3 regions of the Streptomyces longisporus genome follow, and region 3 is predicted to be linked to each of the others. Evidence: riboswitches for the same ligand, from Rfam matches in the RefSeq annotation. Region 3 holds a riboswitch; each other region holds the start of a gene.

The links. Region 3 has a riboswitch for cyclic di-AMP ahead of ABD355_RS33135 (C40 family peptidase). Riboswitches for the same ligand answer to the same signal wherever they lie in the genome.
Region 1: it holds a riboswitch for cyclic di-AMP, as region 3 does, so the genes downstream of both, ABD355_RS19545 (M23 family metallopeptidase) here and ABD355_RS33135 (C40 family peptidase) in region 3, are expected to answer to the same signal.
Region 2: it holds a riboswitch for cyclic di-AMP, as region 3 does, so the genes downstream of both, ABD355_RS05325 (C40 family peptidase) here and ABD355_RS33135 (C40 family peptidase) in region 3, are expected to answer to the same signal.

Annotation. Positions count from the first base shown of each region.
Region 1 is NZ_BAAASG010000009.1:119,535-130,003, reverse strand. Features, by position in the region: gene ABD355_RS19570 (alkaline phosphatase family protein) at 1-1,043, opposite strand, end outside; gene ABD355_RS19565 (DUF5998 family protein) at 1,043-1,639, opposite strand; gene ABD355_RS19560 (bifunctional acetate--CoA ligase family protein/GNAT family N-acetyltransferase) at 1,695-4,523, opposite strand; gene ABD355_RS19555 (HPr family phosphocarrier protein) at 4,732-5,013, shown strand; gene ABD355_RS19550 (GntR family transcriptional regulator) at 5,154-5,846, opposite strand; gene ABD355_RS19545 (M23 family metallopeptidase) at 6,033-6,797, opposite strand; cyclic di-AMP (ydaO/yuaA leader) riboswitch at 6,810-7,006, opposite strand; gene ABD355_RS19540 (M16 family metallopeptidase) at 7,210-8,598, opposite strand; gene ABD355_RS19535 (M16 family metallopeptidase) at 8,595-9,998, opposite strand; gene ABD355_RS19530 (DNA gyrase/topoisomerase IV subunit A) at 10,260-10,469, shown strand, end outside.
Region 2 is NZ_BAAASG010000002.1:824,824-835,292, reverse strand. Features, by position in the region: gene ABD355_RS05355 (carbohydrate kinase family protein) at 1-615, shown strand, start outside; gene ABD355_RS05350 (MFS transporter) at 751-2,304, shown strand; gene ABD355_RS05345 (VOC family protein) at 2,311-2,742, opposite strand; gene ABD355_RS05340 (DinB family protein) at 2,885-3,508, shown strand; gene ABD355_RS05335 (helix-turn-helix transcriptional regulator) at 3,524-4,306, opposite strand; gene ABD355_RS05330 (SDR family NAD(P)-dependent oxidoreductase) at 4,536-5,297, opposite strand; gene ABD355_RS05325 (C40 family peptidase) at 5,532-6,983, opposite strand; cyclic di-AMP (ydaO/yuaA leader) riboswitch at 6,992-7,165, opposite strand; gene ABD355_RS05320 (DUF5997 family protein) at 7,357-7,761, opposite strand; gene ABD355_RS05315 (LysR family substrate-binding domain-containing protein) at 7,820-8,605, shown strand; gene ABD355_RS05310 (hypothetical protein) at 8,782-9,540, shown strand; gene ABD355_RS05305 (TerD family protein) at 9,568-10,101, opposite strand; gene ABD355_RS05300 (permease) at 10,265-10,469, shown strand, end outside.
Region 3 is NZ_BAAASG010000016.1:238,034-248,502, reverse strand. Features, by position in the region: gene ABD355_RS33150 (C40 family peptidase) at 1-967, opposite strand, end outside; gene ABD355_RS33145 (hypothetical protein) at 1,518-1,871, shown strand; gene ABD355_RS33140 (tellurite resistance/C4-dicarboxylate transporter family protein) at 1,849-2,823, opposite strand; gene ABD355_RS33135 (C40 family peptidase) at 2,923-4,074, opposite strand; cyclic di-AMP (ydaO/yuaA leader) riboswitch at 4,083-4,236, opposite strand; gene pcrA (DNA helicase PcrA) at 4,591-7,077, shown strand; gene ABD355_RS33125 (M23 family metallopeptidase) at 7,118-8,578, opposite strand; gene ABD355_RS33120 (lipase family alpha/beta hydrolase) at 8,867-9,733, opposite strand; gene icmB (coenzyme B12-dependent isobutyryl CoA mutase small subunit) at 10,086-10,469, shown strand, end outside.

The DNA of each region.
Region 1 (10,469 bases), on a different contig from region 3:
TACACGCGCTCGTCGATGTGCGGTCCGAACCAGCCCGCCGCGATCGCCTCGTCCCGCGAGGCCACCCAGAACTGCTCGCCGAGCACCTCGCGCCAGCAGGTGAGGACGTCGTTCTCGGCGCCCGGCACCGCGTACACGTGCCGCGCCCGGCCCTCGCCGCCCAGCAGGGCGACACCCGCGCGCAGTTCCCAGTCCTCGTCGAAGTCGATGCGGTGCTCTTCGTCGAAGGGGATGTCGACCATGCCGTGGTCGGCGGTGACGTACAGCGCGGTGCGCGGCGGGAGTTGCTCGGCGAGGCGCTGGACGAGGCGGTCGACGTGCATGAGCTGGCCCCGCCAGGTGTCCGACTCGACGCCGTAGCGGTGGCCCGCGCCGTCCAGTTCGGCGTAGTACGTGTAGACCAAGGAGCGGTCGCCGGCCGCGAGTTGCGCGGCCGCGAGGTCCATGCGGTCCTCGCCGGACAGCCGGCCGTGGAACGTTCCGCCACTGAGGGCGACCTGGGTCAGCGGGGTGTTCTGGAAGGTCGGCGACGTCACCTGGGCCGCGTGCACCCCGGCCTGTTCGGCCAGCTGGAAGACGGTGGGGTAGGGCTGCCAGGTGCGCGGCGAGGTCCAGGGCCGCCAGCGCAGCTGGTTCATCAGCTCGCCGGTCTCCGGGTTGCGCACGGTGTAGCCGGGCAGGCCGTGCGCGCCGGGCGGCAGACCGGTGCCGACGGAGGCGAGGGAGGTCGCGGTGGTCGCCGGGTAGCCGGTGGTCAGGGGGCGGCCGGTGCCGCCGCGCGAGGTGCCGAGGAGCGAGGTCATGAAGGGCGCCTCGTCCGGGTGCGCCTTCAGCTGCTCCCAGCCGAGCCCGTCGATCAGGAACACGCAGTTGCGGTCGGCGGGGGTCAGCTCGGTGATCGCGGCGGTCATGTCCGGTACGCCCATGCCGGCGGCCAGTGTGGGCAGCAGGTCGGCAAGGGAGCCGCTGCCGTACTCGGGCTGTGGCGCGGAGTCGACGGCGAGGGGTTCCGGGTGGGTGTCCCAGGGAGCGGACTGCGACATCAGCGGGTGGTGTCCGCGGTGGCCTCGGAGAGCGACTGGGCGAAGGCGAGCGCCTGGCGGACGGTCTCCGGTCCGTCACCGGCCTCGCTGACGCGCAGGCTGAGGTCGTCCGCCGTCGAGTTGCCCGTGTATCCGTGGTCGGCCTCGCAGTTGGGGTCGCCGCAGGCGGCCGGCTCGAGGTCGATGCGCGAGACGGCGCCCCAGCCGATGGTGAGGACGACCTCGCGGGGCAGGGTGCCCGGCTGGTACTGCTCCGGGTTGGCGACCACGCGGCTGACCACGACCGAGGAGATCCGGCCGAGTTTCACGGACTCCGTCGAGGTCGTGGCGTACGGCGTCGGGGAGGTGGTGTCCGCGGCCTGCTCGTCGGTGTGGCTGACGATGAAGCGGTTGCCGGTGAGGACGAGCACCGTGACGTGCCGCCGCACCTCGTTCGCGTCGAACGTGGTCTCCTGGTGGACCAGGTACGACCGGATGGGCTCGCCGCCCACGGCGGCCTCCACCGCCTCGGCCACGAGGGCCGGGTAGTAGCCGCTGCGCTCGATCGCCGCGCGCAGCCCCTGGGTCGTCGTACTGGTCTTGGCCATGACGTCCATCCTACGGGGGTGCACTGACTGCGAGGCACCGGTCAGCGCTGTCTTGGCGCACGTCTCAGTAGACGGGGAGGGTGCGCGGCCCGAGGTCGTCGCGGGCCGGTGGCGGCGCGAGGCGGACGGAGGCGCCGAGGACGGTGAGACCTCGGGGTGCGACGACGACCGGCTCCAGGGTCACGGCGACGACCTCGGGGTGGTCGTCGACCAGTCTGGACACTCTCAGCAGCAGCTCCTCCAGTGCAGGGGTGTCGACCGGGGTGGAGCCGCGCCAGCCGAACAGGAGCGGCGCCGTCCGGATCGACCGGACCAGGGAGGTGGCCTCCCGGTCGGTGACCGGGACCAGCCGGTGCGCCATGTCGCCGAGCAGCTGGGAGGCGGCTCCGGCGAGCCCGAAGGACAGGACGGCCCCGGCCGCCGGGTCGATGACGGCCCGTACCACGGTGTCCACGCCGCGTGGTGCCATCCCCTGCACCACCGGCCGAAGCTCCTCCGGCTTCCCGAACAACTCGGTCAACTCGGCGTACGCGCGCCGCAGTTGTTCCTCGTCCGCGAGATCCAGGCGTACGCCGCCGAGGTCGGCGCGGTGGCGCAGGTGCGGGGCGGTGGCCTTGAGGGCGACGGGGTAGCCGAGGGTCTCGGCGGCCCGGACGGCGTCGTTGGGGGTGAAGGCGGGAACCGCCCTGCGCACGGGGATGCCGTACTGCCCGAGCAGCTCGCAGGTGTCCTCGGTGCCGAGCGTGAGTCCTTGCCCGCGCGCGAGCATCCGGCCGATGAGCCGGGCGGCTCCCTTCTCGTCGATGTCCTCGTACTCGGGCACCTTGCCGGGGTCGGCGCTGTCGCGGCGCCATTGCGCGTACTTCACGGCTTCGCCGAGGGCACGGACGGCGCGCTCGGCGGCGGGGTAGGCGGGGATGAGGCGGGAGCAGGTGGCGGGCGCCGCGGGCTCCTGTGCGCGTGCCGGAGGGGGCAGTTGCTGTGAGGGGCGCAGCCGGCGGCTGCCGGTCGCGGTGGTGTCCGGCTGCGGGGCGGTGCTGGTCGCGGCCGACAGGGCCGCCGCGAGGCCGCCGAGCTCCACGTGCACCACGAGTACGGGCTTGCCCGGCACGGACTCGGCGGCCGATCGCAGCGCCTCCGCCAGCTCGGCATCCCCCGGCGACCCCTCGCCGATCGCCGGGATCGCGGTCACCACCACCGCATCGCACGAGTCGTCCCCGAGGGCGCGCAGCAGTGCCTGGTGGAAGTCCTCCGCCGAGGCCCCGGTGGTCAGGTCCAGTGGCCTGAGGGGCCTGAGCCCTTCGGAGAGGCAGGCGTCGTACGTGAGCAGCCCGAGGGACTCGGAGTTGCCCAGGATCGCCACCCGTGGGCCGGCCGGCAGGGGCTGCCGTGCGAGCAGCAGGCCCGCGTCGACCAGCTCGGTGATCGTGTCCACGCGGATCAGGCCGGCCTGCCTGAGCAGCGCGGATACCGTCGCGTGCGGCAACCGGGTGGCCCGTACGGCATGTCCCTGCGGGGCGGATCCGGCACCCTGGACCACGACCAGGGGTTTCGCGGCGGCCGTGCGACGGGCGAGGCGGGTGAACTTGCGCGGGTTGCCGATGGACTCCAGGTACATGAGGACGACGTCGGTGTCGGGGTCGTCGTACCAGTACTGGATGACGTCGTTGCCGGACACGTCCGCGCGGTTGCCGGACGACACGAAGGTGGACACGCCCGTGACTCCGGTGACGCCGCCGCCGCGTCGCTGCAGCCGGGACAGCAGCGCGATGCCGATGGCGCCGGACTGGGCGAACAGACCGATCCGGCCGGGGCGGGGCATCTCGGGGGCGAGGGATGCGTTCAGCCGTACCTCGGAGGACGTGTTGATGATCCCGAAGGCGTTCGGCCCGATGATCCGCATGCCGTACGTGCGCGCGTGCCGTACGAGTTCGCGCTGGCGCTCGCGACCCTCGGGCCCGCTCTCGGCATATCCGGCGGAGACGACGACGAGTCCCTGTACGCCGTGCTCTCCGCACTCGGTGACCGCTTCGGGGACGCGTTCGGCCGGCACGGCGACGACCGCGAGGTCGACGGGGCCGTCGATGTCCCGGACGGAGCGGTGGGCGGGGACGCCGTCGAGCTCCTTGACGTCTTCGGGGAGCGCCTTGTTCACGGCGTACAGCGCCCCGGTGAAGCCCGCGTCACGGATGTTGTCGAGGATGCTGCGGCCCACGCCTCCGGCGGTGCGGCCGGCGCCGACGACGGCGACCGAGCCGGGCACGAGCAGCCGTCGCACGGACCGCGCCTCGGCGCGCTGCTCACGCGCGCGTTGGACGGCGAGGGAGCGGTCGGTGGGTTCGAGGTCGAACTCCAGGCGTACGACGCCGTCCTCGAAGCTGCGCTTCTGGGTGTACCCGGCGTCCGTGAACACCTTGATCATCTTGGTGTTGGCGGGCAGCACCTCGGCGGCGAAGCGGCGGATGCCACGCTCCCGGGCGACCGCCCCGATGTGTTCGAGCAGGGCGGAGGCGACACCGCGCCCCTGGTGGGCGTCCTGTACGAGGAAGGCGACCTCGGCCTCGTCGGCCGGGGCCGACGCGGGCATGCCGTCGGCGCCGATGCGGTCATAGCGTACGGTGGCGATGAACTCGCCGCCGACCGTGGCCGCGAGTCCCACCCGGTCCACAAAGTCGTGGTGCGTGAAGCGGTGGACGTCCTTGGCGGACAGACGAGGGTAGGGCGCGAAGAAGCGGTAGTACTTCGACTCGTCCGAAACCTGCTCGTAGAAGCTGACCAGGCGCTCGGCGTCATCAACGGTGATGGGGCGGATGCGCGCGGTGCCGCCGTCGCGCAGCACCACGTCGGCCTCCCAGTGGGCGGGGTACTCGTGCCGGTCCGGCGAGGTCTGCATGGGCCCCAGAGTACGGCTCGCGTCCGACAACGGCGCGAGGCAGTCTGTGGAGAACACGGCAGTCCGTTGAGAAGAGAACAAGGACGGAAGTCGGGCCGAGGCCGCGGTCCGACTGCCCACCCCGGACGGGACACAGGACCGCTCCGGAGACGTTTCACGTGTGGGAAACTGGTCTAGACAACCCTGAGACTCTGAAGGGCAGCATCACATGGCTGAGCGCCGCGTCAACGTCGGCTGGGCCGAGGGCCTCCACGCCCGCCCCGCTTCCATCTTCGTCCGGGCCGCCACGGCCGCAGGTATCCCGGTGACGATCGCCAAGGCCGACGGCAACCCCGTCAACGCGGCCTCCATGCTGGCCGTTCTCGGCCTGGGCGCCCAGGGAGGCGAGGAGATCGTCCTCGCCTCCGAGGCCGAGGGTGCGGACGTCGCCCTCGACCGGCTGGCGAAGCTGGTCTCCGAGGGGCTCGAGGAGCTTCCCGAGACCGTCTGATCACGGCACCACAGAAGGGCTCGTCCGAATTGCCGGGCGAGCCCTTTGCTTTTCCCGCGCAGAGGCGATGGAATTACCGATCGCGGGCAGCAGAAATAATGCCCCCGCGAATTGTTCCCTCTTTGTATACGGTGCCCGTGTTAATGCCGCAGGCCCGACATGTTTACGGCATGTTGCGAGTTCCTCACAGCGTTCGCCCGCTCCGCGCCGCCGAACCGCAGCCGGTGCACCGCGCTCGAACGCTCGGTGTGCAGTGTGGTGACCGCCCGCGCGCGCTCACTGTCGCCGCGGGCCACGGCGTCGACGATCGCGCCGTGCTCCGCCCAGGACTCCACGGGGTTGGCCGGCGCCTCCACGGCGTACATCCAGGCGATCTTGTGGCGCAACTGGGTCAGCATCGAGGTCAGCGCGGGGCTGCCCGAGGCCTGGGCGAGCGTCTCGTGGAACCAGCCCCCCAAGGAGCGCAGATCCTCGCTGTTGCCCCTCCTGGCCCGCTCCTGGCCCAGTCTGACCAGGCCGCGCAGCACCTTGAGATGGGCGTCGGTGCGCCGCTGGGCGGCCCGGGAGGCGCCGAGCGGTTCCAGCAGCATGCGCATCTCCAGCAGGTCGGCGGCCTCCTGCTCGGTCGGTTCCGCGACGCACGCGCCCGCGTGCCGCCGGGTCACCACGAAGCCCTCGGCCTCCAGGGTGCGCAGGGCCTCGCGCACGGGGACGCGCGAGACGCCGTAGCGGCGCGCGAGGAGTTCCTCGGTGAGCCGGCTGCCGCGCTCGTAGACACCGGCGACGATGTCGTCCCGGATCGCCGTGCACACCGAGTGCGCCGGAATACGCATGACCGACCTCCGACTTAATCCCCGTGAAACGTCGATGATTGACGTGTATCGGTGACTCTATTGCACGGAGGCGGAATTTCCGACGGCGGGCCGGAATCCATGGATATTTTTTGGACAGCAGGGCGGCAGAAACGCCGAAAGCCCCGGCTCGGGAGCCGGGGCTTCAGCGGATCCTGCGATCCGTCGTCACACGTTCACGCCGTGCGAGCGCAGGTAGGCGACGGGGTCGATGTCCGAGCCGTACTCGGGCGTCGTGCGGGCCTCGAAGTGCAGGTGCGGTCCGGTGGTGTTGCCGGTCGCGCCGGAGAGGCCTATCTGCTGGCCCGGGGTGACCGTCTGCCCGACCGAGACGCCGATGGACGACAGATGGCCGTACTGGGTGTACGTGCCATCGTTCATCTTGATCACGATCTGGTTGCCGTAGGCGCCGCCCCACCCGGTCTGGACGACGGTCCCGGCGCCCACCGCGTGGACGACCGTGCCGCTCGCGGCGTGGAAGTCGATGCCGGTGTGACTGCCGGAGGACCACAGGGAGCCGCTGGCCTTGTAGCCGGTGGAGACGTACGAGTCCGATATCGGCGCCACGAACGTGTTGAGGCGCTTGCGCTCGGCCTCGCGGGCGGCGCGCTCCTTGGCCTCGCGCTCCTGCTTGGCCTGGGCGGCGGCCTTCTCGCGTGCCGCCTCCAGGGCCGCCTTCTTGAGCGCGGCCTCCTCGGCGGCCTGCTTCTGGGCGTCGGCCTGGGCGTCGATCTTGTCGGCGATGGTGTTGCCGATGGTGATGACAGGGGTCAGGCCGGTCTGCTCGACGGCGGTGTCGGCGGCGAGCGCGGGAGCCGCGAGGGTGCCGATGACGCCGGTGGCGGCGAGGGCCGCGACTCCGGCGGCGCGGGTGGTGGTGCGGTGCATCCGCGTGGGACGACGGTGCTTCCCGGTGGCGCGCGTGAACGCCATGTAGTGGCTGGTCCTTTCCTTCCCTCTCGCCTACCGGGTTAGCTGACGGGTTCGGAGCAGGAAGGTCTCCTACGGACCCCCTCGCTGCACGCGCGGGCGTCCGATTCACCCCTGGGACTTGGGCCCCTCCAGCCGCGATGGCGGCGACAGGAGGGCGGGTCCCCGGCTCCCCTGGCTCGCGCCGTACGGGGACTCGGCGATGGCTGTCCGGTGCCGCGGATGCGGCGCGGTGCCTGACGGACAGCCCGGACGACGCTAAGCGGGGCCGCTTTCAATCCCCAAACGGATCACGGTGTTTGTAGCGCATCCCACAGGGCAGACAGGCAACTCTCCTTCGATTCTCTGCCAATTCGGACATACGAGGGCCCTGGCGACGCATCCGTCACCAGGGCCGTCCCGCGCGCGCGTGCCGCTACTCGGCCGACACCACGCTGACTTCGCCGATCCCGAGCGCCTCGACGGGCTCCTTGATCTGCGCCGCGTCACCGACGAGAACCGTCACCAGACGGTCCACCGGGAAGGCGCTCACGACCGCCGCGGTGGCCTCCACGGTGCCGGTCGCGGCGAGCTGCTGGTACAGCGTCGCCTGGTAGTCGTCGGGCAGGTGCTGCTCGACCTGGTCGGCCAGCGTGCTCGCCACCGCCGCCGCGGTCTCGTACTTGAGCGGCGCCACACCGACGAGGTTCTGTACGGCGACGTCGCGCTCGGCGTCGGTGAGGCCGCCCTCGGCGAGGGTGCGCAACACCGTCCACAGGTCCTGCAGCGCCGGGCCGGTGTTCGGGGTGTCGACGGAGCCGCTGATGGCGAGCATCGCGGCACCGGAGCCGTCCGGGGCGGACCTGAGGACCTGGCCGAACGCGCGCACACCGTAGGTGTAGCCCTTCTCCTCGCGCAGGACGCGGTCCAGGCGCGAGGTGAGGGTGCCGCCGAGGCAGTACGTGCCGAGCACCTGCGCGGGCCACACGCGGTCGTGCCGGTCGGGGCCGACGCGGCCGATGAGCAGCTGCGTCTGGACGGCACCGGGACGGTCCACGATGATCACGCGCCCGGTGTCGTCGGCGGTCACCGGCGGCACGGGGCGGGGTTCGGCCTTGGAGCCGGTCCAGGCGCCCAGGGTGTCGTCGAGCAGCGCGTCCAGGTCGATGCCGGTGAGGTCGCCGACGACGACGGCGGTGGCCGTGGCGGGCCGGACATGGCGGTCGTAGAAGGCGCGCACGGCCGCCGCGTCGATCTTCTCGACCGTCTCCTCGGTGCCCTGGCGCGGACGCGACATGCGCGAGGTCGCCGGGAACAGCTCCTTGGAGAGCTCCTTGGCGGCACGGCGCGAGGGGTTGGCCAGCTCGTGCGGGATCTCGTCCAGGCGGTTGCGGACCAGCCGCTCGACCTCGCTGTCGGCGAACGCGGGCGCCCTGAGGGCGTCGGCGAGCAGACCGAGCGCCTTGGCGAGACGGGAGGCCGGGACCTCGAGGCTCAGACGTACACCCGGGTGGTCCGCGTGCGAGTCGAGGGTGGCGCCGCAGCGCTCCAGCTCGGCGGCGAACTCCTCGGCGGAGTGCTTGTCGGTGCCCTCCGAGAAGGCCCGCGCCATGATCGTGGCGACACCTTCGAAACCGGCCGGCTCGGCCTCCAGAGGCGCGTCCAGGAGCACCTCGACGGCGACGACCTGCTGGCCGGGGCGGTGGCAGCGCAGGACGGTGAGGCCGTTGTCGAGCGCGCCGCGCTCGGGGGACGGGAACGCCCACGGCTTGGCCTCGCCCGCCCGGGGCTGCGGGTGGAACTGCATCGTGGCGAGCTCGGTCACTTGGCCGCCTCCTCGTTCTGGTCGGTGGCTTCCACCGTGGCTTCGGACTCGGGGTCTTCGGGGAAGTCCTCGTCCTGGGTGTGCTCCGCGGACTCGGGTGAGAGCGGCTCGTAGACGAGCACCGCGCGGTTGTCGGGGCGCAGACGGGCCTTGGCGACCTCCTGGACCTCCTCGGCCGTCACCTCCAGGACGCGCTGGACGGCGGTGAGGGCGAGCTGCGGGTCGCCGAAGAGGACGGCGAACCGGCACAGTTCGTCGGCGCGGCCCGCGACCGTGCCGAGCCGGTCCAGCCACTCGCGCTCCAACTGGGCCTGGGCACGCTCCATTTCCTCGGCCGTGGGGCCCTCCGCGGCGAACCGGGCGAGCTCCTCGTCGATGGCGGCCTCGATGACCGGCACCTCGACGTCACCGGAGGTCTTCACGTCGAGCCAGCCCAGGGAGGGCGCTCCGGCCAGCCGCAGCAGGCCGAATCCGGCCGCGACGGCCGTACGGTCGCGGCGCACCAGCCGGTTGTAGAGGCGGGAGGACTCGCCGCCGCCGAGGACGGTGAGCGCCAGGTCGGCGGCGTCCGCCTCGCGCGTGCCGTCCTGCGGCAGCCGGTAGGCCGCCATCAGGGCGCGCGCCGGGACCTCCTCCTCGATGACCTCGCGCAGCTGCTCACCGATGATCTCGGGCAGCGAGCCGTCGCGGGGCTCCGGCTTCCCGTCGTGCGAGGCGATGGACCCGAAGTACTTCTCGATCCAGGCGAGCGTCTGCTCCGGGTCGATGTCGCCGACGACCGAGAGGACGGCGTTGCCCGGCGCGTAGTACGTGCGGAAGAACGCGCGCGCGTCCTCCAGGGTCGCCGCGTCCAGGTCGGCCATCGAGCCGATCGGCGTGTGGTGGTAGGGATGGCCCTCCGGGTAGGCGAGGGCGGTCAGCCTCTCGAACGCCGTACCGTACGGCACGTTGTCGTAGCGCTGCCTGCGCTCGTTCTTGACGACGTCCCGCTGGTTCTCCATGGACTCGTCGTCGAGGGCGGCGAGCAGGGAGCCCATCCGGTCGGCCTCCAGCCAGAGGGCGAGCTCCAACTGGTGGGCGGGCATGGTCTCGAAGTAGTTGGTGCGCTCGAAGCTGGTGGTGCCGTTCAGCGAGCCGCCGGCACCCTGCACCAGCTCGAAGTGCCCGTTGCCCTTGACCTGCCCGGAGCCCTGGAACATCAGGTGCTCGAAAAGGTGAGCCAGGCCGGTACGTCCCTTGACTTCGTGGCGCGAGCCGACGTCGTACCAGAGGCACACCGCCGCGACGGGGGTCAGGTGATCCTCTGAGAGCACCACGCGCAGGCCGTTGGCCAGGCGGTGCTCGGTCGCTGTCAGGCCCCCGGTGCCTGCCTGGTCTGTGGCCGTGTGACCCATGGGCATGTACGTCCCTTCGCCTCGCGGATGCGGTGGTTCGAACCGCGGTTTTCCTGCCGGTCCTGCCACTGTATGCAAGCGTGCAGATCGTCGGCGAAGTTCCCGGACGACGTACGCCCACAGCGGATCGCGTAGCCTTCCGCCACGCCGGGAACCTACTTCGACGCCAGGTCCTCGTCCGCGTTGTCAGTGCCGCGGTCCACAATGGTCGCGTCAGAACCCGTTCACGCTTCAGCGCGAGCAGCCAGAAAAGAGGAGCCGGCAGCGATGGCCCGCCGCAGCACGAAGACCCCGCCGCCCGACGACTCGTTCGAGGAGCGCATCCTCGACATCGACGTCGTCGACGAGATGCAGGGCTCCTTCCTCGAGTACGCGTACTCGGTCATCTACTCCCGAGCCCTGCCCGACGCCCGCGACGGCCTCAAGCCGGTCCACCGCCGCATCGTCTACCAGATGAACGAGATGGGGCTGCGCCCC
Region 2 (10,469 bases), on a different contig from region 3:
CCCTCGCTGCATCTGCTCGGCGCCAACATCACCTACGGCCTCGATGACGTGCCCTGGGACGCCGTGGCCGAGGCCACCCACCTCCACCTGGGCGGCCCCGAGCTGATCGGCGCCGATGTCGCCGCGCGCATCCTGGCGTACGCCAAGGAGCACGAGGTGGTCACCTCGGTGGACCTCCTCGCCCCCGGCGAGCTGGGCACCTTCGACCAGATCGAACCGCTGCTCCCGCACGTCGACTACCTGCTCCCCAACGACGACCAGGTCCTCGGCTTCAGCGAGGAGCAGGACCTCGTGACCGGCGCGAAGAAGCTCCTCGCCGCCGGCGCCGGCCTCGTCGCGGTCACCCGCGGCGGCGACGGCGCGCTCCTGGTGACCGCGGAGGGCACGGAAACGGTCCCTGCCTTCGAGGTCGACGTCGTCGACACCACCGGCTGCGGCGACGCGTTCTCGGCCGGTTTCCTGCGGGGCATCGGCCTCGGCCGCACCCCGCGCGAGGCCGCCGTGCTGGGCAGCGCCGCGGCCGCACTGGTGGCGCAGGGGCTGGGCAGCGACCACGGGGAGTTCGACCTGCCGGAGGCCGACGAGTTCGCCATGACCCACAAGACCCGCCCATGAGCCGCTCGACTCCCCGAAGACCGGTGTGAACCGTCACCCGATCAATCAAGTGGTGACGGTCACGACAGGGGCGTACGGTCGAACGGTAGACGCCGGGGTGGACGGAACCGTTCACTACGCCCAGTGCGACACGCCATGAGCAGCAGCCCGCAGCCGACCTCCGCATCACAGGCCGCCACCCGCGAACCGGGCGGCGGCGGAAACGGCATGGCGCTGCTGGTCATCGCGTCCTGCCAGCTGATGGTGGTCCTGGACATCACCATCGTGAACATCGCGCTGCCGCACATCCAGAGCGCCCTGAACTTCTCCACCACCAGCCTGTCCTGGGTGGTCAACGCCTACACCCTCACCTTCGGCGGCCTGTTGCTCCTCGGCGGCCGTACCGGCGACATCCTCGGCAGGCGGCGCATGTTCGTCTTCGGGGTGCTGCTGTTCGCCATCGCCTCCCTGCTGGGCGGGCTCGCCCAGAACTCCGGCGAACTCCTCGCCGCACGCGCCCTCCAGGGCGTCGGCGGGGCCATCGCCTCGCCGACCGCGCTCTCCCTGGTCAGCACGACCTTCCGCGAAGGCCCGGAACGCAACCGGGCCTTCGGCGTGTTCGCGGCGGTCTCCTCCGGCGGCGGCGCCATCGGGCTGCTCGCCGGCGGGATGATCGTCGAGTGGCTGAACTGGCGCTGGGTGCTGTTCGTGAACGTCCCGATCGGCGCGCTCATCGCCCTCGCCGCACCCCGCTGGATCAAGGAGTCCGAACGTCATCCGGGCCACTTCGACATCGTCGGCGCGCTGACCTCCACCGTGGGCATGGTGCTGCTGGTCTACGGGTTCATCAGAGCCGCCCAGGACGGCTGGCGGGACGCCCTCACACTGGCCTCGTTCGCCGCGGCGGTCGTGGTCCTGGCGGTGTTCATCCTGGTCGAGCGGGGCTCGCGGCAGCCCATCACCCCGCTGCACATGTTCGCCGACCGCAACCGCGCGGGCACCTACGGCATCATGCTGAGCCTGGCCGCCGCGATCTTCGGCATGTTCTTCTTCCTCACGCTCTTCGTGCAGGACGTCCTGGGCTTCAGCCCGCTGCAGGCCGGGCTCGCCTTCCTGCCGGTCAGCGCGGTCATCGCGGTCGGCGCGGCGCTCGCCTCGCGGTTCCTGCCGAAGTTCGGCCCCAAACCCTTCATGGTGGCGGGCGCCGTTCTCGCGGCGGCGGGTCTGGCCTGGCTGACCCTGACCGACGTCCACTCCACCTACGCGGGCAGCATCCTCGGCCCCATCTGCGTCTTCGGCCTGGGCATGGGCATGGAGTTCGTCTCGCTGACCCTCATGGCGCTGTCCAACGTCCCCGTCCGGGAGACCGGCGCGGCCTCCGGACTCCTCAACGCCACACAGCAGGTGGGCGGTTCACTCGGCCTGTCCATCCTGGTCACCATGTTCGGCACGGCCAGCACCAACGAGGCGCACAAACAGATCCCGCGCTTCCTGGCCCAGGCCACCCCGGCCGAACGCCTGCGCTTCAAGCACACCGGGCAGCTCCCGAGCCCCTGGTCCGACCACGTCCTCACGTCCGGGATCTCGGCGGCCTTCATCATGGCAGCGATCTTCACCGTCCTCGCCGCCCTGATCGCCCTGGTCGTCATCCAGGTCCGCCCCTCCGACCTGGAACGACTCAAGGGCGGGACGGGACCCGCGCCGGGCTGACGCTCCTCAGCCGACCGAGACCGACTGCCCGCCCCACTCCTCCGGCGCAATGTCCGCGAGGGTCTGCGAGAACGTCCACCGATGGCCCGCGAGGTCCTCGGCCGTGTACTGGCGTTCCCCGTACTCGAAGTCGGTCGGCTCCATGACGATGCGTGCTCCGTGTGCCCGGGCCTGTTCACAGTGGGCGCGGGCGTCTTCGACGCGCACCATGACCGAGTGCGTGACCTCGCCGGGCCGCGGTGGACGGCGGTCCTTGCGGGTGTCCCCGACGATCACGGCGCCGTCCCCGAACCCGAGCTGCGCCCGGTGGTCCTCGCCGATCCGCACCCGTTCCACGAACCCGAAGGCCGCACCGAGCCACGCGACCGCCGCGCGTACATCGGGGTAGATCAGGACGGGGATGACGGTCGAGGAGGGGATGGAGCGGTTCGGCTTCATGGCCGACTCCCTGTCATCGGGAACCCGTCGCCGGAATACCCGGCCTCGGAAAAGGAGAGGCGGAGTGTGCGCCGGTCGTGCCAGGCTAGCCGGTCGGTTCATGCCTGCGCCGTACGTCCACGAGTCCGCCATGGGAGTGTCGGTGACCGTATCCCGTCTGGCTCCGTTGCTGGAGCAGTTCGACTTCGCCTGTGGGCGTCTGACCGCCCGGCTGACCGGGCCGGTGATGGACAGCGGCGACGGTTCGGACACCGAGGTCGGGCCCATGACCGACGAGGAGTACCTGTGGGAGCCGGTGGCGGACTGCTGGTCGGTGCGGCGACGGGCGGACGGGCCAGGGCCGCGCGCCACCCTGCTGGCCGGCGCCGCGGACGGAGACTGGGGGCGTGACGCGGCGTCCTACCCGCACCCCTGGCCGCCGCCCTTCACCACCATCGCGTGGCGGCTGAGCCACCTCAGCGAGATGCTGACCCTCCGCGCCGATCACACGGCAGGCACCCACAGCCTCACCCGGGACGACTACCTCGTCAGCGGGGACGTGGCAGCGGCCGTCGCCGCCTTCGACGCCGGTGTCACGGCCTGGCGGGGGGCGCTGCTGAGCAGTGGCGACGCGGCGCTCGACAAGGTCGGCCACTGCACGTATCCGCACGGCAGCGACCCGGAAGAGCCCTTCGTCGACATCGTGTGGTGGGTCAACCAGGAAGTCCTGCACCACGGCGCCGAGATCGCCCTGCTGCGCGACCTGTACCGCGCGCGCCGGCCCTGACCGCGCCGCCACCGGTCACGGCGTGGGGATCAGCCCCAGCTGCTGGGCCCGCAGGACCGTGCTGACCCGGTCGCGGGTGCCGAGTTTGCGGTAGATCTTCTCGATGTGCTTGTGGACCGTGCGGTCCGAGATGCCGAGCCGCCGGCCGATCGCGGCCGCGGTCAGGGCGTCCGTGAGCAGGAGCAGGACGGTCATCTCCCGCGGGGTGAGAGGACAGTCAACGGCCGTTTCGCCCGCGGATTCCGGGGCGGGCGTCCGCTTCAAGCGCTCCAGGAGCTGCCGTTGCTGCTCGACCGCCGCCAGCAGCGGCTGCAGCTGCCGGGCCACCCGGACGTGGTCCTCGGTGAAGTCCGTACCGGAGCGGTAGATCATGCAACCGGTGATCGGCGTCGTCGTCTGGGGCAGGGGTACGGCCAGCACGTGGTCCGCGTCCATGACGTCGCCGATCAGCCGCGCGGTCGGGCTCGCCGACCATGCGGCGCCGGCGGCCGCGCGTGCCGTGAGGGGAGTCCGGTCCGGCCCGCCCGCGTAGTGGTCCGCGAACGGAAAACCCGCCCGCAGCAGGCCCAGGTCCTCCTCCCCGAGCCCGTCGAACTCGACGGCGACCTCGGAGGGCATGCCGACCGTGCCCTGGGCCTCGTTCCAGTCGTCGAGCTTGTAGATCAGGGTCTCGCCGCCGCACAGGCCGGGCAGGGCGGACGCCAGCAGCGGCCACAACCGCTCCGGCTCACGCTCGTTGAGGGCGGCGACGGCCACCGACAGCATGCGCTCGTGGGCCCCGCCCGGCACCTGTGCCACGTTCTTCTCCGCTCGTCCGCCGCGTACGCAGTTGTACCCATACCGGCGACGTCGTCCACTGCCCCAGACTGCATGCGAGCACCCTCGAGCAACAACGACGTTCTCGCATGTACTCCAGCACACCGGCGCCACGGCAGCCGCAGCGGGGAGTCCCGGCGCTCGGGGAGGACGCCGGGAACCCCAGCCGTGCCGGGGCCGCCGGCGCGGGGGACCGGCGGCCCCGCACGGCTCACTCCGGCACGGGCGGGTCCGTACGCATCGCATCCGAGATCGACTTGACGCCCCCGTGCGCGGTGAGGCCCCCGTCCACCGGAATCTCCGCCCCGGTGATGAACGACGACTCGTCGGACAGCAGGAAGACCACGAGCGGTGCGATGTCCTCGACGCTTCCGCTGCGGCCCAGCGGGGTCTCGCGGAGGGTCGCCTCCCGGAAGGCGGGAGTGGCGGCCGCCGTCATCTCGGTCTCGACATAGCCGGGGTGGACGGTGTTCACCCGGATGCCCCGTGGCCCCAGCTCCATCGCGGCGATCTTCGACACCCCGCGCAGCGCCCACTTGCTGGCCGTGTACGCCACCGGGTAGTAGCCGGTGAGCGCGGCGGACGAGCCGACGTTGACGATCGACGAACCGGGCGGCATCAGCGGGGCCAGGTACTGGATGCCGAGCAGCGGTCCCGTCGTGTTCACCGCCTGGACCTGCGCGAAGTCCTCGGGACGCACCTCACCCAGCCGTTCGCGCCGGATGACGCCCGCGTTGTTGACCAGCCCGTGGATCTCCCCGTACGACTCCTTCAGCTCGGCGGCCAGCGCCGCCCAGTCGCTCTCGCTGCTGACGTCCAGGCGGCGTACGTCGCCCTCGGGCCGCACGTCGGTGGCTATCACCCGGGCGCCGGCCCGGGTCAGCGCCTCCGCCTCGGCGGCACCCTGGCCCCGGGCCGCCCCGGTGACGACCACGACCTTCCCGGCCAGTCGCTGTGTGTTCTCGTTGCTCACGCGGTCATCCTTCACCACCGAGGCAGCCTGAGCTCGTACTCCGGGTGGATCCGCCGCAGGTAGCCGGTGTCGTCGCGGCTGCGCATCCGGCTGAAACATTTCACCGAGCCCGTGCATGCGTCACCGGATGCCGCGGGGTGCCTGTGGCGAGCAAGAAGAAGGCCGCCGACTTCCGTCGGCGGCCTCCTAGTTCATCGGGCTGCTGGTGTCACGCCTCTGCCGGCGTTCCTGATCTCATACAGGGCGTACGGCGATACGGACCGCGGCTTCGCCTGCATAGTTCACCGAGTCCTCGCGGATGACCGCGCCCGGGCCGGGCGCGTGAATCATCAAGGCGTTGCCGGTGTAGAGGCCGACATGGCTGAAGTTGTCGTTGAAGAAGATCAGGTCTCCGGGGCGGCTCTCGGCCAGCGGAATCACCGTGCCGGCGCCCGCCTGCTCGTACGTCGTCCGTGGCAGGGTGACCCCGGCGGCCCGCCAGGCGGCCTGGGTGAGCCCGGCGTTGTCGTAGGACTCCGGCCCGACCGCACCCCACAGACACGGCCTGCCGATCTGTGCACGGGCGAAGTCGATCGCCCTGTCGGCCTTGGTGGCGGTGGGCGCAACGGCGGCGGACACACCCGTGTCGAGGACGGACGGCTGCACGGTCCACCCCCCGGCCTGGGGTATTCCGCTGTCGAGCACGGGGGACGCCTCAGTGCGCCATCCCTCCACCGCAGGTACGCCCGTGTCCAGCACGGAAGGCTGCGTATACCACTCCTGCGTCGCGGGTGCACCCGCGTCGAGCACGGAAGGCTGCGTGCGCCACTGCTCGACCGCGGGTACGCCGGTGTCGAGGACGGACGGCTGCATGAGCTGTTCCCCGGCCGGGGGCAGGCCCGTGTCGAGGACCGTCGGCTGCTGCAGCCGCCACGCCTCCTCGGCCGCCGGACCTGTCTGTTGCGCCTGGCCCTGCCAGGGGAGCTGGGCCGGTACGGCCTCAACGGCCGGGCGTGGTGCGGAGGTCTGCCGGGCGGTGTAGCGGTACAGCAGCTCGCTGGCCGCCGCGATCTTGCGCTGGTTCTGCTCCTTGGACCTGCGCAGGGAGGTCTGCCTGGACTCGGGGGCCGTAGCGGGCAGCGCGGGGGCGGCCTCCTGGCGGGGCTGGGGGACGGCGGGGAGTGCGGCCGTGGGACCGGCGGTCAGCTCGGCGACCGGACGGCGGGACTCCGCGGAGGGCAGCTCGGCCGCGGGCCGGGCGGTCGCCGCCGGCTCCAGGGCGGTGGAGCGGCCGTCCGCCGGGCGCCGGGGCTCGGCCTGGCGAGCCGGCATGCGGTCGGCCGGGAGCACCGCGGGAACCGTCGGACCCAACGAGGCGCGTGCTCCGTCGAACCACCGCCGGGACACCGAGTCGAGTGCCGGATCCGAGCGGCCGCGCTGGCGGGGCGGGGCGGCGGGCGGCCGCGCTCCCAGCAGCTGGGCCCGGGTGAAGTTGTAGTTGCCGGTGTCGGACTCGGCCTGGTCGTAGAGGCTGCTCACCCGCTGCCGGACGGCTTCGCGGCTGGGCCCCTCGTCACCGGTCGTCGGTGCGGCGTCGGCGGTCTGCGAGAACAGGGCCACCGAGGTGAGGGCCGCGGTCGCGAGAGCGGAGTTGCGCATACCGGGAAGGCCGAAGCCTCCGGTGCGCGATGGTCGATCCGGCGCCATGGGAGCCGTACTCCTTCCGTACTCCGCCTACCGAGTTAGCTGTCGGGTTCGGGCGGTCGGTTCCGGAAGGCATGCCCTACGGCCCCTGCCTCGCGGGCAGTTGGGCCGATTCACCCCGTCGTTCGGTTGGGTCCCCGGTTCCGGCTGCCGCAGGGGCGCACCGGATTCGGCGGAGGCCGCGCGTCCCGGCGGGGTTCGCCGGAGGAACTCGTGCGGCCTGAAGCCACGCTAGCCAACTTGTGCGGCTCGTGTGAAGGTTGAAGGGCGGTATGTCCGATACGCTTTTGTGACCTTCGTCGTGACGCGCCGTCAGAACCGTGTGTTGTGCACACAGTGGATCCGGACGGCGACCGTCCGTCGCGAACGGGCCGCGTCAGGCCCGCGGGCCCTCGCCGCGAGCCTCGCGCTCGGCGTTGCGCTTCTTGATGCGCGCCGCCTCCTTGCGGACCTCGGCCTGGGTGGCGCGCTCCTTCTCCAGCCACTCGGGCTGTTCCTGCTTCAGGGCCTCGATCTGCTCGGTGGTGAGCGCCTCGGTGATCCCGCCGCGGGCGAGACCCGCGATGGAGACGCCCAGCTTCGCCGCGACCACCGGACGGGGGTGCGGGCCCTTGGCCCGCAGCTCGCGCAGCCACTCGGGCGGCTCGGCCTGGAGCCGGTCGAGCTCGGCTCGTGAGACGACACCCTCCCGGAACTCGGCGGGTGTGGCCTCGAGGTACACACCCAGCTTCTTCGCCGCGGTCGCGGGCTTCATCGTCTGGGTGCTCTGGTGCGACTTCATGCCGTCCAGGGTATCGAGCATGTTCGAGCCCTCCGACCACGGCCGGTAGCCTGGCCTGGTGACAGGCTCGGAAGAATCCCAGGCGTTCCGGCTTGCGTACGTCCCGGGAGCGACGCCCGCCAAGTGGGTGCGGATCTGGAACGAGCGCCTGCCCGACATCCCGCTGAACCTCCTCGCGGTACCGGCCGCCGAGGCGTCCGACGTGCTGCGCGCGGGCGGGGCCGACGCGGGACTCGTACGGCTGCCGGTCGACCGTACGTTCTTCAGCGCGATCCCGCTCTACACCGAGACCACGGTGGTCGTCGTCCCCAAGGACCATGTGATCACGGCGGCGGACGAGGTGACCGTCGAGGACCTCGCGGACGAGGTGCTCCTCCATCCCCTCGACGACGTCTTCGACTGGGACCGGCCGCCCGGCGAGCCCGCCTTCGAGCGCCCGGCCACCACCGAGGACGCCGTGGAACTCGTCGCGGCGGGCGTCGGCCTCCTGGTCGTCCCCCAGTCGCTGGCCCGTTTGCACCACCGCAAGGACCTCACGTACCGGCCACTCTTGGACGGCCCCGAGTCGAGCGTCGCCCTGGCGTGGCCCGAGGAGGCGACCACCGACCTGGTCGAGGACTTCATCGGAATCGTCCGCGGTCGCACGGTCAACAGCTCCCGCGGACGCAAGACGGCGACAGGGGAAACGAAGGCCAAGGCGGACGACACGACCGGCGCCCGACGCAAGCCCGCGGCGGCAAGGACGACCGGAAAGTCGACCGGGAAGTCGGCGGGACGCAACCCGAGAGCCGGTTCCGACGTCTCCAAGGGCGCCAAGCGAAGGAAACCCCGCCGCCGGGCATAGCCCCCCTAGGGGCGGCCTCGCCCCGTTACGACCCTCCGGTGGGGCGATGGACGGGAGGCGGGGGAGTTTTGCTACGCAAGGGGGTGCGGTGCGCGGGCGGCGTCGCGGATTGGCTGCGTGCCCACGGACTGTGGGGCGATCCGGCCGACCGTGAGTACCGGCGGCCGCGCGGCGCGCTGTGGCGGGTGTCGGCATTCGTCGTGCGCACGCTGCGGGGCGAGTGGCAGGGCATCGTCGTCGATCCGGTACGGCAACTCAGGCGACGCGGGGTGCCCGCACTGTTCCTGGCGTTCCTGGCCGCCTTCGGTGTCATCTTCTTCCATGCGCTGGCGCAGCGGCCGGCCGGCGCGGTGGTCGTACGGCTGCTCGGCGGTGTCAAGGGCGACCTGCCGTTGTGGCTGGCCCTGCTGCGGACGCCGGTGTCCCTGTATGTCCCGGCCCTGGATCTGCCCGTGTGGGCGGGGATCACGAGCCTGTTCCTCGCGTTCGCCCTCGCAGAGCTGATCCTCGGCCGGGCCAGAACGCTCGTCATCTCGTACGCGACCACCCTCGCCGGCACCCTCATGGTGCGGGTGATGATCGCGCTGGGCCCGGGCTGGGGCGGGCTGGGGTTGCCGCGTGGCGTCGGGCACGTGCTGGACACCGGCCCGTCCGCCGCCGTCGTGGGTCTCTTCACCTATGTCGCGATCGTCCAGCGTGCTCCCATCGTGTTCGCCCTCACCGGCGGGTCGATGGTGTGGGAGTCGATCGCCGTACCCAATCTGGCCGGCCGCGAGCATCTGATAGCGGTCGGTACCGCGATCGTCCTGGCCCTTTTCCACGAACGCGGCCGCAAGCGGGCGCCCGCCCGGCCCCTCCTTCCGGTATGCCGGTCGGAGTCGCCGGGGGCGCGGGCCGAGCGTCCGCGCCCGGACGATCACGTCGCGGTCGGGTGAACGAGGTCGGCGCGCGTCGGACGCCGGTCAGGGCCGCGGGGTGCCGCCCATCTCCGCCGCGAAGAGCGTCGGGTCGCTGTCGAAGCCGCGGACCATCGCGTGGAACTCCCAGGCACCGGAGGCGTCCCGGGTGAACTCGGCGACCGTCGCCGCGGTGGCGTCGGCAACCTGCCCGAAGTCGTCCTTGAGCAGCTCCGTGTACCCGTCGACGACCAGCACGCCCGTGTTCGATATGTTGCCGAAGAACTTGGGGCCGCCGCTCTGATGGATCGCCACACCCACGACCACCCGCGCGAAGGAGGGTGCCAGGCGATCGAGCTCCATGACCATCACCTCGACGAAGCCGAGGCCCAGGCCGGTCTCGCTGTGCCGGCTCATGTTGATGGTGCCGTCCGGTGAGCGGCTCTCGGTGTGCACGACGTACACCGGCCGTCCGTGCGGGGCGTCCGCCGAGTAGGTCGTCGCCATGATGTCCAGATGGTGGGGCGGCCGGTCCCAGGGGCTGGGATCCCACTTGAGCCGCACTTCGATCTTTCCCTGTATCTTGTCGCCGCCGCTCACCCGGACGCTGCCCCTCTCGAATCAGGCCACCGCGGGACGGTCCCCCCGCAAGGTCAAGTATGTTCCCGGTCCCGTTCATTCATCCGCCCGCGACGGCGTGTGCGCACCGTGAGGGGAGTGATCCTGGCTTATCTTCGCCACGAATCCGACATCCGGAGAAAATATGAATAAAACGGATGAACTGGTTGGTGTGGCGGAAGAAGTGGCGCTCGTCGCGCCGGCCGGCCATCAGGGGCGCCGCGTCACCGGACGGCCCCTGCCCCTCGTCGTCCTCACCGCCGTCGGCTCGGTGGCGCTCCTCTCGCTCACCGGCGTCGGATGGCTGAACCAACCCGCCGTCGCGGCCTGGCGCACGGTCTGTCTGGCCA
Region 3 (10,469 bases):
TGCCGACGTAGATGCCGACGTGGCTGATCCCGGAGTAGAAGAACACCAGGTCGCCCGGGGCCAGTTCGGAGCGGGAGACGCGGCGGCCGGCGTCGATCTGGGCGTAGGTCGTGCGGGGCAGGGAGATGCCCGCGGAGCGGTAGGCGGCCTGGACGAGGCCCGAGCAGTCGAAGGCGTCCGGGCCGGTCGCGCCCCACACATAGGGGCTGCCCAGCTTGGAGTACGCATACGAGAGGGCGGCCGCGGCACGAGAGTCGGGCGCCTCGGAGGTCGCGGAGCCGAGGGACACGAGGCCGTCCCGCGAACCCGTGGCGGACCGTGAGGCGCGGTCGGTGCCGCCCCCGAGCCGGGCGCGCTCGGCGGCCGACAGCCGGGACGCCAGGCGCCGTGCCGTATCCAGCTTCCCGGTGATCGCCTTCTCGTCGCGCTTCAGCTCCGCCTGCCGCGACCTGAGTCCGGCCAGCTCGATGCGGGCGGCCCCGCGCAACTGCTCGATCTCCCGCAGCTGTTCGCGTACCTCCGCCACCGCCGCCGCCTGCCGGGTGCCCGCCCGGTCGACGAACTCGGCGCCCTCGAGATAGTGGTCCGGATCGTCCGACAGCGCGAGTTGCAGTGCCGGGTCGAGACCGCCGTCCCGGTACTGCGCCGCGGCGATCGAACCCAGCTTGTCCCGCGCAGAGTTGAGCCGGTCTGTCTTGCGCGCCGCCTCGTCCCGCAGCGTCGACAGCCGCCGCTCGGCCGCGTCCGCCTGTTCCTTCGCCCCGTCGTACTTCTCGGTGGCGGCCTCCGCCTCCTGGTACAGCTTGTCCACCTCCGCCCTGACCTGCGTCGGCGTCAGTTCAGGCTCGGCGTGCCCGGTCCCGTCGAAGCCCGTCGCGGTCGCCGCGCCCGCCACGGCGATCGTGAACGCCGTCCGGGCCGGACGGCCGTTGAGCGAGCGCCGACTGGGCTTTCGGTGCGCTGCCACGTGGACTGCCCGTCCTTTCGTACGACCGCCCGTTCCGGGGCGGCTTAGGGGGTGTCCGGCGGATCAGCTCGGCGTCGCGGGGTCTGGCACGCACATCTGCCGCGTTGTCGTCGGTTGCCGACGCTCCGCGTCGACGCCCTCCTCCGCCTTGCAGCTGCACGCACCAGACCCCGGACACCCCCTCCGCGTCCGGCGGCGGCCCGCACAGGGGGAGCGGGCCGCCGCCGGACCTTCTCGGCGGTGGTGGCCGGCTGCCGCCCCTGGCCCGGGCGGCGGTGGGGAGCCGGTCACCTGGTGGAGGACGCTAAACCTGTCTGTATCGGCTCGGTAACGCGATGTGCGGAAGTGCCCCGGGTGGATCGCCGGGTGACCGTATGCGGCCGTGATCCAGGACTTGCGCCGTCGACTTCACGCAGTGCGCTGACCGATGTGACGGTTCCGGGACACGTGCGGGTGAGGGAGTGCTATGGGCCGCATATATGCAGGATCCACCGATGAAGGCCGGGGCGGTGTCCGGCGCCCCGTGCGCCCCTGTTTAAGCTCCGGCCTCATGGACGTACTCATCCATCTCTTCGTCGGCCTGCACATCATCGGCATCGCCGCGCTCCTCGGCGGCTTCTTCACCCAGATGAAGGCGATGGGCCGCGGCGAGGCCCGCTTCGTCCCGGCGATGCTGCACGGCGCGCTGACGATGCTGGTCACCGGCGCGATCCTGGTCGGCCTCAACCAGGCCGACGACCATCACATCAACACCCTCAAGATCGGGATCAAGCTGGCCCTGCTGATCGTGATCCTCGGCCTGGTCTATGTGAAGCGGGACGACGAGAAGATCGACAAGGGCCTGTTCGGGCTGGTGGGCGCGCTCACCACGACAAACATCTTCATCGCGGTGCTGTGGACCTGATGCCGGCACTGGCTGCGGCGACGGCCCCCGCGGCAACGGCCAGCCATGCCGCCACCGCGATCCACAACAGCACCTGCCCGGGCCCCTTCAGCCACCGGGCCTCGAAGACGGCGGCGACTGACAGCACGGCCGTCGCCGTCATCCCCAGCGGGAAGACGGTCGCCCAGCGCCGCACGTCGTAGCCGCGCCGCGGCCGGACCGCCTCGGCGACGAGCAGCACGGCGTACCAGGCCAGGTCGAGCACGACCAGCGCCACGGTGACGGCGCGCAGGACACCGCGGTCGTCGTCGTCCCACAGGTAAAGGCGCGCGCTGTCCGCCGCGATGAGCCTCGCTCCGGCGAGCGCCGAGATGGCGAGCGCGCCGCCCGCCACCCACTGGTCGCCCAGCCCTTCCGTCACCTGTCGCAGATCGAACAGGGCCAGCACGCAGCAGTACAGGACGAGCCCGAGCCAGAACAGTGCGAGCGCCGCGTGTGCGAGCCATGCCGTCGCCTCGGCCCCGGCGAGTGTGGCGCCGAGCACCGCGAGCCCCTGCGTGGCCACGCTGCACAGGAACACCGCGCCGGGCATGTGACGCCGCCAGTGCCGTGCGACCTGCACCAGCAGCAGCGGCCACAGCACGGCAGCCAGCGCGAGCAGGGCCTCGGCGAGGGTCTGCCGTCCGAGGGCCGAGAACCCGGTCCCGAGGACGGTGGTCGCCGCGACGGCGGTCAGCGCCCCCGGCGTCCCCGCCTCCGCCCGCCACCTCTGCGGTTCCCGCACCAGCCGGACGCCGAAGCCCGCCGCAAGCACCGCCCAGGAGACACAGGCCAGTCCCAGGGCGACCCGCGACAGCACCTCGTACCCCGTCAGATGCAGTCCGAGCGACACACTGCCGGTCGCCATCACGGCGGCCCCGGCCGCCGGCGAACGCTGCGCCCACCAGGCGCGGAGGAAGGTCGGGCCGGACATGGGGCCGATGCTAAGGAGTGCGGCGCGGGTTGAGGGCGGGCCACGCGCGCGTGCATCACAAACTGCCCCGCACGCGCGCGTGTCCTGCCCCCTGGCGTCTCAGGCGGGCCGCACCACGCTGTGGATGATCGATTCGCCGCCGTAGTAGATCGACTCCTCGCGGACGTACGCGCCGGGCTTCGGGGCGTGGATCATCATGCCGTTGCCGATGTAGACGCCGACGTGGCTGATGTCGTCGTAGAAGAAGATCAGGTCGCCGGGCTGCGCGTCGGTCAGCGAGACCGTGGTGCCGGCGTTGACCTGGTCGTAGGTGGTGCGCGGGAGGGAGACGCCGGCGGCCTTCCAGGCGGCCTGGGTGAGGCCTGAGCAGTCGTAGGACTCGGGGCCGGTGGCGCCCCAGACGTACGGCTTGCCGATCTGCGCGCGGGCGAAGGCGAGCGCCTTCTCGGCCTTGGTGGCGTACGAGGAGTCGCCGGCGGAGGTGGATCCCGATCCCGAGGCGGAGCCGCCGTCCTGGGCCGCGGCCGCTTCCTCGGCCTTCTTCGCCGCCTGCTGTTTCGCCAGCTCAGCGGCCTTGCGGGCGGCCGCCTCCTCCTGCTGCTTCTGGATCGCCGCGAGCCGCGCCTTCTCCTCGGCGGTCAGCTTCGACAGCAGCTCGCGCGCGTCGGAGAGTTTCTTCTGCACCGTGGACTTGGCGATCTGCAGGTCGCTCTGTGTCGCGGTCAGCGTCTCGAGGCTCCTGGAGGCCTCCTGACGCTTCTTCATCGTCGCGGACTCCTCGGTGAAGTACTCGTCGACCGCGCTCTTCTGACGGGAGGTCAGCCGTCCCATCAGCTGTGTCTGGTCGAAGTAGTCCTGCGGGGAGTCCGCGAGCAGGAAGGTCGCCGTGTCGGGTGCGGCGGCTCCGGTCCGGTACTGGGCCGCGGCGAAGGATCCGAGCCGGTCCCGCTCCTCGTTGAGCTTCTGAGTGCGCCTGGCGACGTCGTCGAGGAGCGTGTCGACGTTCTTGCGCTGCTTCGCGGTCTTCTCTTTGGCCGCGTTGTACTTCTCAGTGGCCGACTCCGCCTGGCGGTAGAGGTCGTCGACCTTCTTCTCGACCTCTTCGAGGCTGGGCTTGCCGTCGGCGGCGGGGGCGGCGTTCGCCGACTGGGACAGCAGGGCCACCGAGGTGAGGGCGGCCGTGGCGAGGGCGGGGGTGCGTATGCCTGCTACGCGCGTACCCGCGGGGCGCGACTTGCGGTGCGACGCCAAGGGAGGCGACTCCTTCCATGCTCCGCCTACCGAGTTAGCTGTCGGGTTCGGGCGGGTGGTTCGGAAGGGTTGCCCTACGGTCCGTGCCCCGAAAGGGAGGAGGACCGATCACCCCAAGGTCGGTGTGGGTCCCCGGCTCCGGATGCGCGGCGGCGCCCCGGACTCGGCGGAGGCCGCGCGGCCCGGCGACGTTCGCCGGTGGGGGTCGTGCGGCCTGCCGGAACGGTAGCCAACTCGTGTGGCCCCTGTGAAGGTTGATGTTCGATATGCCCGATACATTTTCGTGACCTTCGGTCAGCGGGTCGGACGCGGTCGTCAATCCGGGAGGATGTGCGGCGTCTTGGGGGTATTTCCGCAGGAGCGGCGGCCCCACTCGCTTCGGTCCGTGTCTCCACCTGTTCGATTACGGTACGTGACGGCGCCGTTCCGGAGGGCGAGAGGGCGAGCCCGCCAATTCCGGCGATGTTCTCGGGGCGGCGGCGGGCTGTCAGTGGGGCACCCTAGACTCGGAGAGCGATGAGCAGCCTCTTTGACGACAGCTTCCTGGCGAACCTCCAGGCCCCCCGGGGGCACGAGGAGGAACCTCCGCCGCCGCCCGAGGACGATCACGGACCGGAGCCGGTTCCGGACGATCTGTTCGGCGGGAAGTTCGACGTGCCACCGGACCGGGAGGCCTACTACCGCAACGGCGCCCTGCGCCCTGCGCTCGACCCGGCCGCGCTCCTGGACGGGCTGAACGAGAACCAGCGCGCGGCCGTCGTCCACTCCGGCTCCCCGCTGCTCATCGTGGCCGGCGCCGGCTCCGGCAAGACCCGCGTGCTCACCCACCGCATCGCCTACCTCCTGGGCGAGCGGAACGTGCATCCGGGCCAGGTCCTCGCGATCACCTTCACCAACAAGGCCGCGGGCGAGATGAAGGAGCGCGTCGAGCAGCTCGTCGGCCCGCGCGCGAACGCGATGTGGGTGATGACCTTCCACAGCGCGTGCGTGCGCATCCTGCGGAGGGAGTCGAAGAAGCTCGGCTTCACCTCCTCCTTCTCGATCTACGACGCGGCCGACAGCAAGCGCCTGATGGCCCTGGTCTGCCGCGACCTGGACCTCGACCCCAAGCGCTACCCGCCGAAGTCCTTCAGTGCCAAGATCTCGAACCTGAAGAACGAGCTGATCGACGAGGAGGACTTCGCCGCCCAGGCCGCCGACGGCTTCGAGAAGACCCTCGCCCAGGCCTACGCCATGTACCAGTCGCGGCTGCGCGAGGCGAACGCCCTCGACTTCGACGACCTGATCATGACCACGGTCAATCTGCTGCGCGCCTTCCCGGACGTCGCCGAGCACTACCGCCGCCGCTTCCGGCACGTCCTCGTCGACGAGTACCAGGACACCAACCACGCCCAGTACGCGCTCGTACGGGAACTCGTCGGCACCGGGGCGCACGACGAGGACGTACCGCCGAACGAGTACGACCTCCAGCCCGCCGAACTGTGCGTCGTGGGCGACGCCGACCAGTCGATCTACGCCTTCCGCGGTGCGACGATCCGCAACATCCTCCAGTTCGAGGAGGACTACCCGGACGCGACGACGATCCTGCTGGAGCAGAACTACCGCTCCACCCAGACGATCCTCTCCGCGGCCAACGCGGTCATCGAGCGCAACGAGTCCCGCCGCCCCAAGAACCTGTGGACGAACGCGGGTGCGGGCGCCCGCATCACCGGTTACGTCGCCGACACGGAGCACGACGAGGCGCAGTTCGTCGCCGACGAGATAGACCGTCTCACGGACGCCGGCGAGACGAAGGCCTCAGACGTCGCCGTCTTCTACCGCACCAACGCCCAGTCCCGTGTCTTCGAAGAGGTCTTCATCCGCGTCGGCCTGCCCTACAAGGTCGTCGGCGGTGTCCGCTTCTACGAGCGCAAGGAGGTCAGGGACGTCCTGGCCTATCTGCGGGTGCTGGCCAACCCCGAGGACTCGGTGCCGCTGCGCCGCATCCTCAACGTCCCCAAGCGCGGTATCGGCGACCGCGCGGAGGCGATGATCGACGCCCTCGCCCAGCGGGAGAAGATCAGCTTCCCGCAGGCGCTGCGCCGCGTCGACGAGGCATACGGCATGGCCGCGCGGTCGGCCAACGCCGTCAAGCGGTTCAACACACTGATGGAGGACCTCCGGACGATCGTCGAGTCCGGCGCGGGCCCGGCGACCGTCCTGGAGGCGATCCTCGAACGCACCGGCTACCTCGCCGAGCTGCAGGCCTCCACCGACCCGCAGGACGAGACCCGCATCGAGAACCTCCAGGAACTCGCCGCCGTGGCCCTGGAGTTCGAGCAGGAGTCCGGTGAGGGCGAGGAGCCCGGCTCTCTCGCCGACTTCCTGGAACGCGTCGCGCTCGTCGCCGACTCCGACCAGATCCCCGACGAGGACGAGGACGGCTCCGGAGTCATCACCCTGATGACCCTGCACACCGCCAAGGGCCTCGAGTTCCCGGTCGTCTTCCTCACCGGCATGGAGGACGGCGTCTTCCCGCACATGCGCGCCCTCGGCCAGACCAAGGAACTGGAGGAGGAGCGGCGGCTCGCCTACGTCGGCATCACACGCGCGCGTGAGCGGCTGTATCTGACCCGGTCGTCGCTGCGCAGCGCGTGGGGGCAGCCGTCGTACAACCCGCCCTCCCGGTTCCTGGAGGAGATCCCGGCACAGCACGTGGACTGGAAGCGGACGGGTGCCACGGCCCCGGTCTCCTCCGGCCCGGCGTCGGGCCTGGCCGCCTCCTTGTCGTCCTCCCGCTCGCGCTCGTCGGCGTCGGGCGCGTCCGGCTTCGCCACGAGCCGCGCCTCCGAGAAGCCGGTGGTCTCGCTGGCGGTGGGCGACCGGGTCACACACGACCAGTTCGGACTCGGCACGGTCGTGGCCGTGAAGGGCACGGGCGGCAACGCCGAGGCGACGATCGACTTCGGCGACACCAAGCCGAAGCGCCTGCTGCTGCGGTACGCACCGGTCGAGAAGCTGTAACGGGACCTGGGGGATCCTGGGGGCGCAGCCCCCAGTTCTCCTACGTCGGGTCCAGCCCGTGACTCCGCAGCCAGGGCAGCGGGTCGATCGCCGAACCCCCGGCCGGGCGGACCTCGAAGTGCAGGTGCGGGCCGGTCGAGTTGCCGGAGTTCCCGGAGTACGCGATCGGGTCGCCGGCCTTGACCGTGGTACCGGAGGCGACGCGATAGCTGGAGAGGTGGCAGTACCACGTCTCCGTGCCGTCCTTCGCGGTCACTATCATCATGTTCCCGTACGCACTGTTCCACTGCGTGCGGACGGTGCCGTCGGTCGCGGCCATCACCGTCGTGCCGTAGGAGACCGGGAAGTCGATGCCGGTGTGCACGGACATCCAGTTGATGCCGGCCTGGCCGAAGTAGGCGCTGAGCCCCTTCTGGGTGACCGGAAGGACGTACTTCGGGCGCATCCGCTCCTTGCGGGCCGCCTCCGCTGCCGCCTTCTTCTTCTCGGCCTCCTGCTGCGCCTTGAGGTCGATGCGCTCCTGCGTACGGCTGGCCCGGTCGGCGAAGTCGTCGGCGCCCGCGGAGAGGCTGCGGAGCTGGGTGTCCAGCTTGTTGTTGGCGGCGGATGGTTTCACCGCCTGTGCGTCCGACGCGGTCGTCGAGGTGCCCTGGTCGCCGGTGAAGGTGCCCACGGAGGCGGCGGCGATACCGGCCACGCCCATCACACACGCCGAGGGCACGGCGATGGTCAGCAGCGCGGACCGCTTGGCGGGTGCGCGGCGGCGGGAACGGGCCCCGCTGCGCGAGCCCGAGCGCGACGCCGGAGTCGACGTGACCTCTTCCTGCTCGTCGAGGAGCGGGGCCACCGAGGGCAGCTCCCCGGTGGAGTCCGGCTGGCCGCCGTCCGCGGCGGATTCGGCGTAGGAACCGTGCTCGGCCTGCTGCTCGTAGTCGCCGGCGGGTCCGGCGGTAGCGGTGGTGTCGTCGGCCTCCGGGCCCTCGGAGTTCCACTGCGTGGCGTCGTATGCGCCGGTGTCGAAGGCCTGGGTGCCCCATTCCCACTGCTGTGTCTGGTCGGCGTGACCGCCCGGATGGTCGGGCTGCAGCCAGGCGTTCGCATCCCACTGGCCCGAGGCGTCATGCCCGGTGGCCTGCGGCGGGATGACGGAAAGGGGCTGGTGGTCGGTGGTCCAGACGCTCGTGTCGTACACGCCGGTGTCATAGGCGGCATGGTGCTGTGCCGCGTACGCGTCGTAGTTCAGGGTCTGGTGGCCGCCCGTGGCCCAGTGACCGGTGTCGTACGAACCCGTGCTCTCGCCCGGGAGGCTGCCGAACAGGGGGTCTGCGGCGAAGGTCGCGGTGGCGTGACTGCCGGTCGCGAAACCGTTGGAGTCGTAGTCGCCGTACGTGGTGAAATCGCCGTACTGGGCTTCCTGCGTGCCGTACGACGCGTAGTGCGCCGAGGCGGCGTCGGAAGCCGGAGCCGGGGTCATGGTCCCCGACGGGTGACGGTCGTTCACCAACTTCTCTTTCGCCTCGACAACAGGGGCTGCCAGAGCAGTGCGGTGACTGTACCCGGCGGTATACGGGCTCGACAATCTTCAACAGGTTTCGTGCGCGCAGGAAACGGGCATTCGGCCGTGTTTCGGGGGACGACGGGCATGGCCTTGGCCCTGTGTTCGAAGGATGTTCGAGGCCAAATGGCTGTCGCATAGCCGTGCGGATGCTGTCCGGGCGCCGTCCCAGGGTCGTGGGCAGGCTGTGCGGGATCGGGCTGTGCCGGACGCGCCGGTAGGTAGGGGATGGGGTCAGGCCACGGTCAGGCCGCCGGCGTGCGCGGCGGCTTCGGCTCCCGATCGTTCGGCGTCGAGGGCCTGGCGTATCCCGGTCGCGACGGCGGGATGCACGGGCAGGGCGAGATGTCCGATCCCGCTCACCCTCACGTTCTGCACCATCAGGTCGGGGTGGTCGATACAGGCGGTCTCCAGCGGGTCCATCAGGTGATCGAGGTCGCTCCAGAAACTCACGAAGTGCGTACGACAGCCCGGCGCGGGCCGGGTCAGCTCATCGAGCAGCTCGGAGCCGGGGCGCATCTGGCGGACGATCGGGTGCGCGTTCGCCAACGGCACCACCCGGGTGCCGGAGTGCGGGGTGCCGAGCGTCACCAGCGTGCGGACCCGGAGGTCCCCGCCCAGCCGCTGCACGTAGTACCGCGCTATCAGCCCGCCGAGGCTGTGTCCGACGATGTCGACCTGCCTGCTGCCCGTACGCTCGCAGATTTCTTCTATGTGCCGGCTCAACAGCTCGGCCGCGGTGCGGATGTCGCAGGTCAGCGGCGAGTAGTTGAGCGACTCGATCTGCTGTCTGCCGTGCTGGGCGAGGCTGCGGCGCAGCAGCACGAAGACCGAGCGGTTGTCGATGAAGCCGTGCAGGAGGACGACCGGGGGCTTGGTCTCGGTCGGCAGTTGCGCGGCGCCGTCCGCCGACGGGAGCGGGACCGATGGTCCTCGGCGTTCCTGTGCGACGCCGGAGGGATAGAGGAGGAGGTGTCCTGCGAGGATCGCGAGTTCCAGGGCGGTCGCCTTCAGCAGGGCCAGGGAGAGTCCCGCCAGTCTGCTCGGCAGCAGTCGCTGGCAGAGCGGGAGAAAGGGCAGCGCTGCCCTCGTGACCTTCATGGCCGACCTCCTGTCGGCACGCAGGAGGACGCCTCTGTCCCCCGTGTGCCCTCGTGGGAGGCCGCGAGGAAGGCGGTCGGCAGCCCGTCACGGCATCGTCGACACGCCGCATCGCCACGGCGCGCGGCCTGCGGCGCGGTGGTGCGGCGACCTCTTTGCGGCTCCCCTTGCGCGTGTTCCCGCCGGAACGGTGCGCGGTGAACGTGTCCCATCGTGTGATTTCCCCCTCTGTCTTCACCGCGAAACTGCCGGTTGCGGGATGCTGGCGATAACGTTCGTTCACTCTCCCGGCCGGTTCGGGTACCCAGTACTTGTCGGTAGGGATGGATGCAGTCGCTTCATGGAGGCAGTGATGGGTGTGGCAGCCGGTCCGATCCGCGTGGTGGTGGCCAAGCCGGGGCTCGACGGCCACGATCGCGGGGCAAAGGTGATCGCGCGTGCGCTGCGCGACGCCGGTATGGAGGTCATCTACACCGGCCTTCACCAGACCCCCGAGCAGATCGTCGACACCGCGATCCAGGAGGACGCCGACGCGATCGGGCTGTCCATCCTCTCCGGTGCCCACAACACGCTCTTCGCCGCAGTGATCAAGCTGCTCAAGGAGCGGGACGCTGAGGACATCCTGGTCTTCGGCGGCGGGATCATCCCCGAGGCGGACATCGCTCCGCTGAAGGAGCAGGGCGTCGCGGAGATCTTCACGCCGGGGGCGACGACGCAGTCGATCGTGGACTGGGTG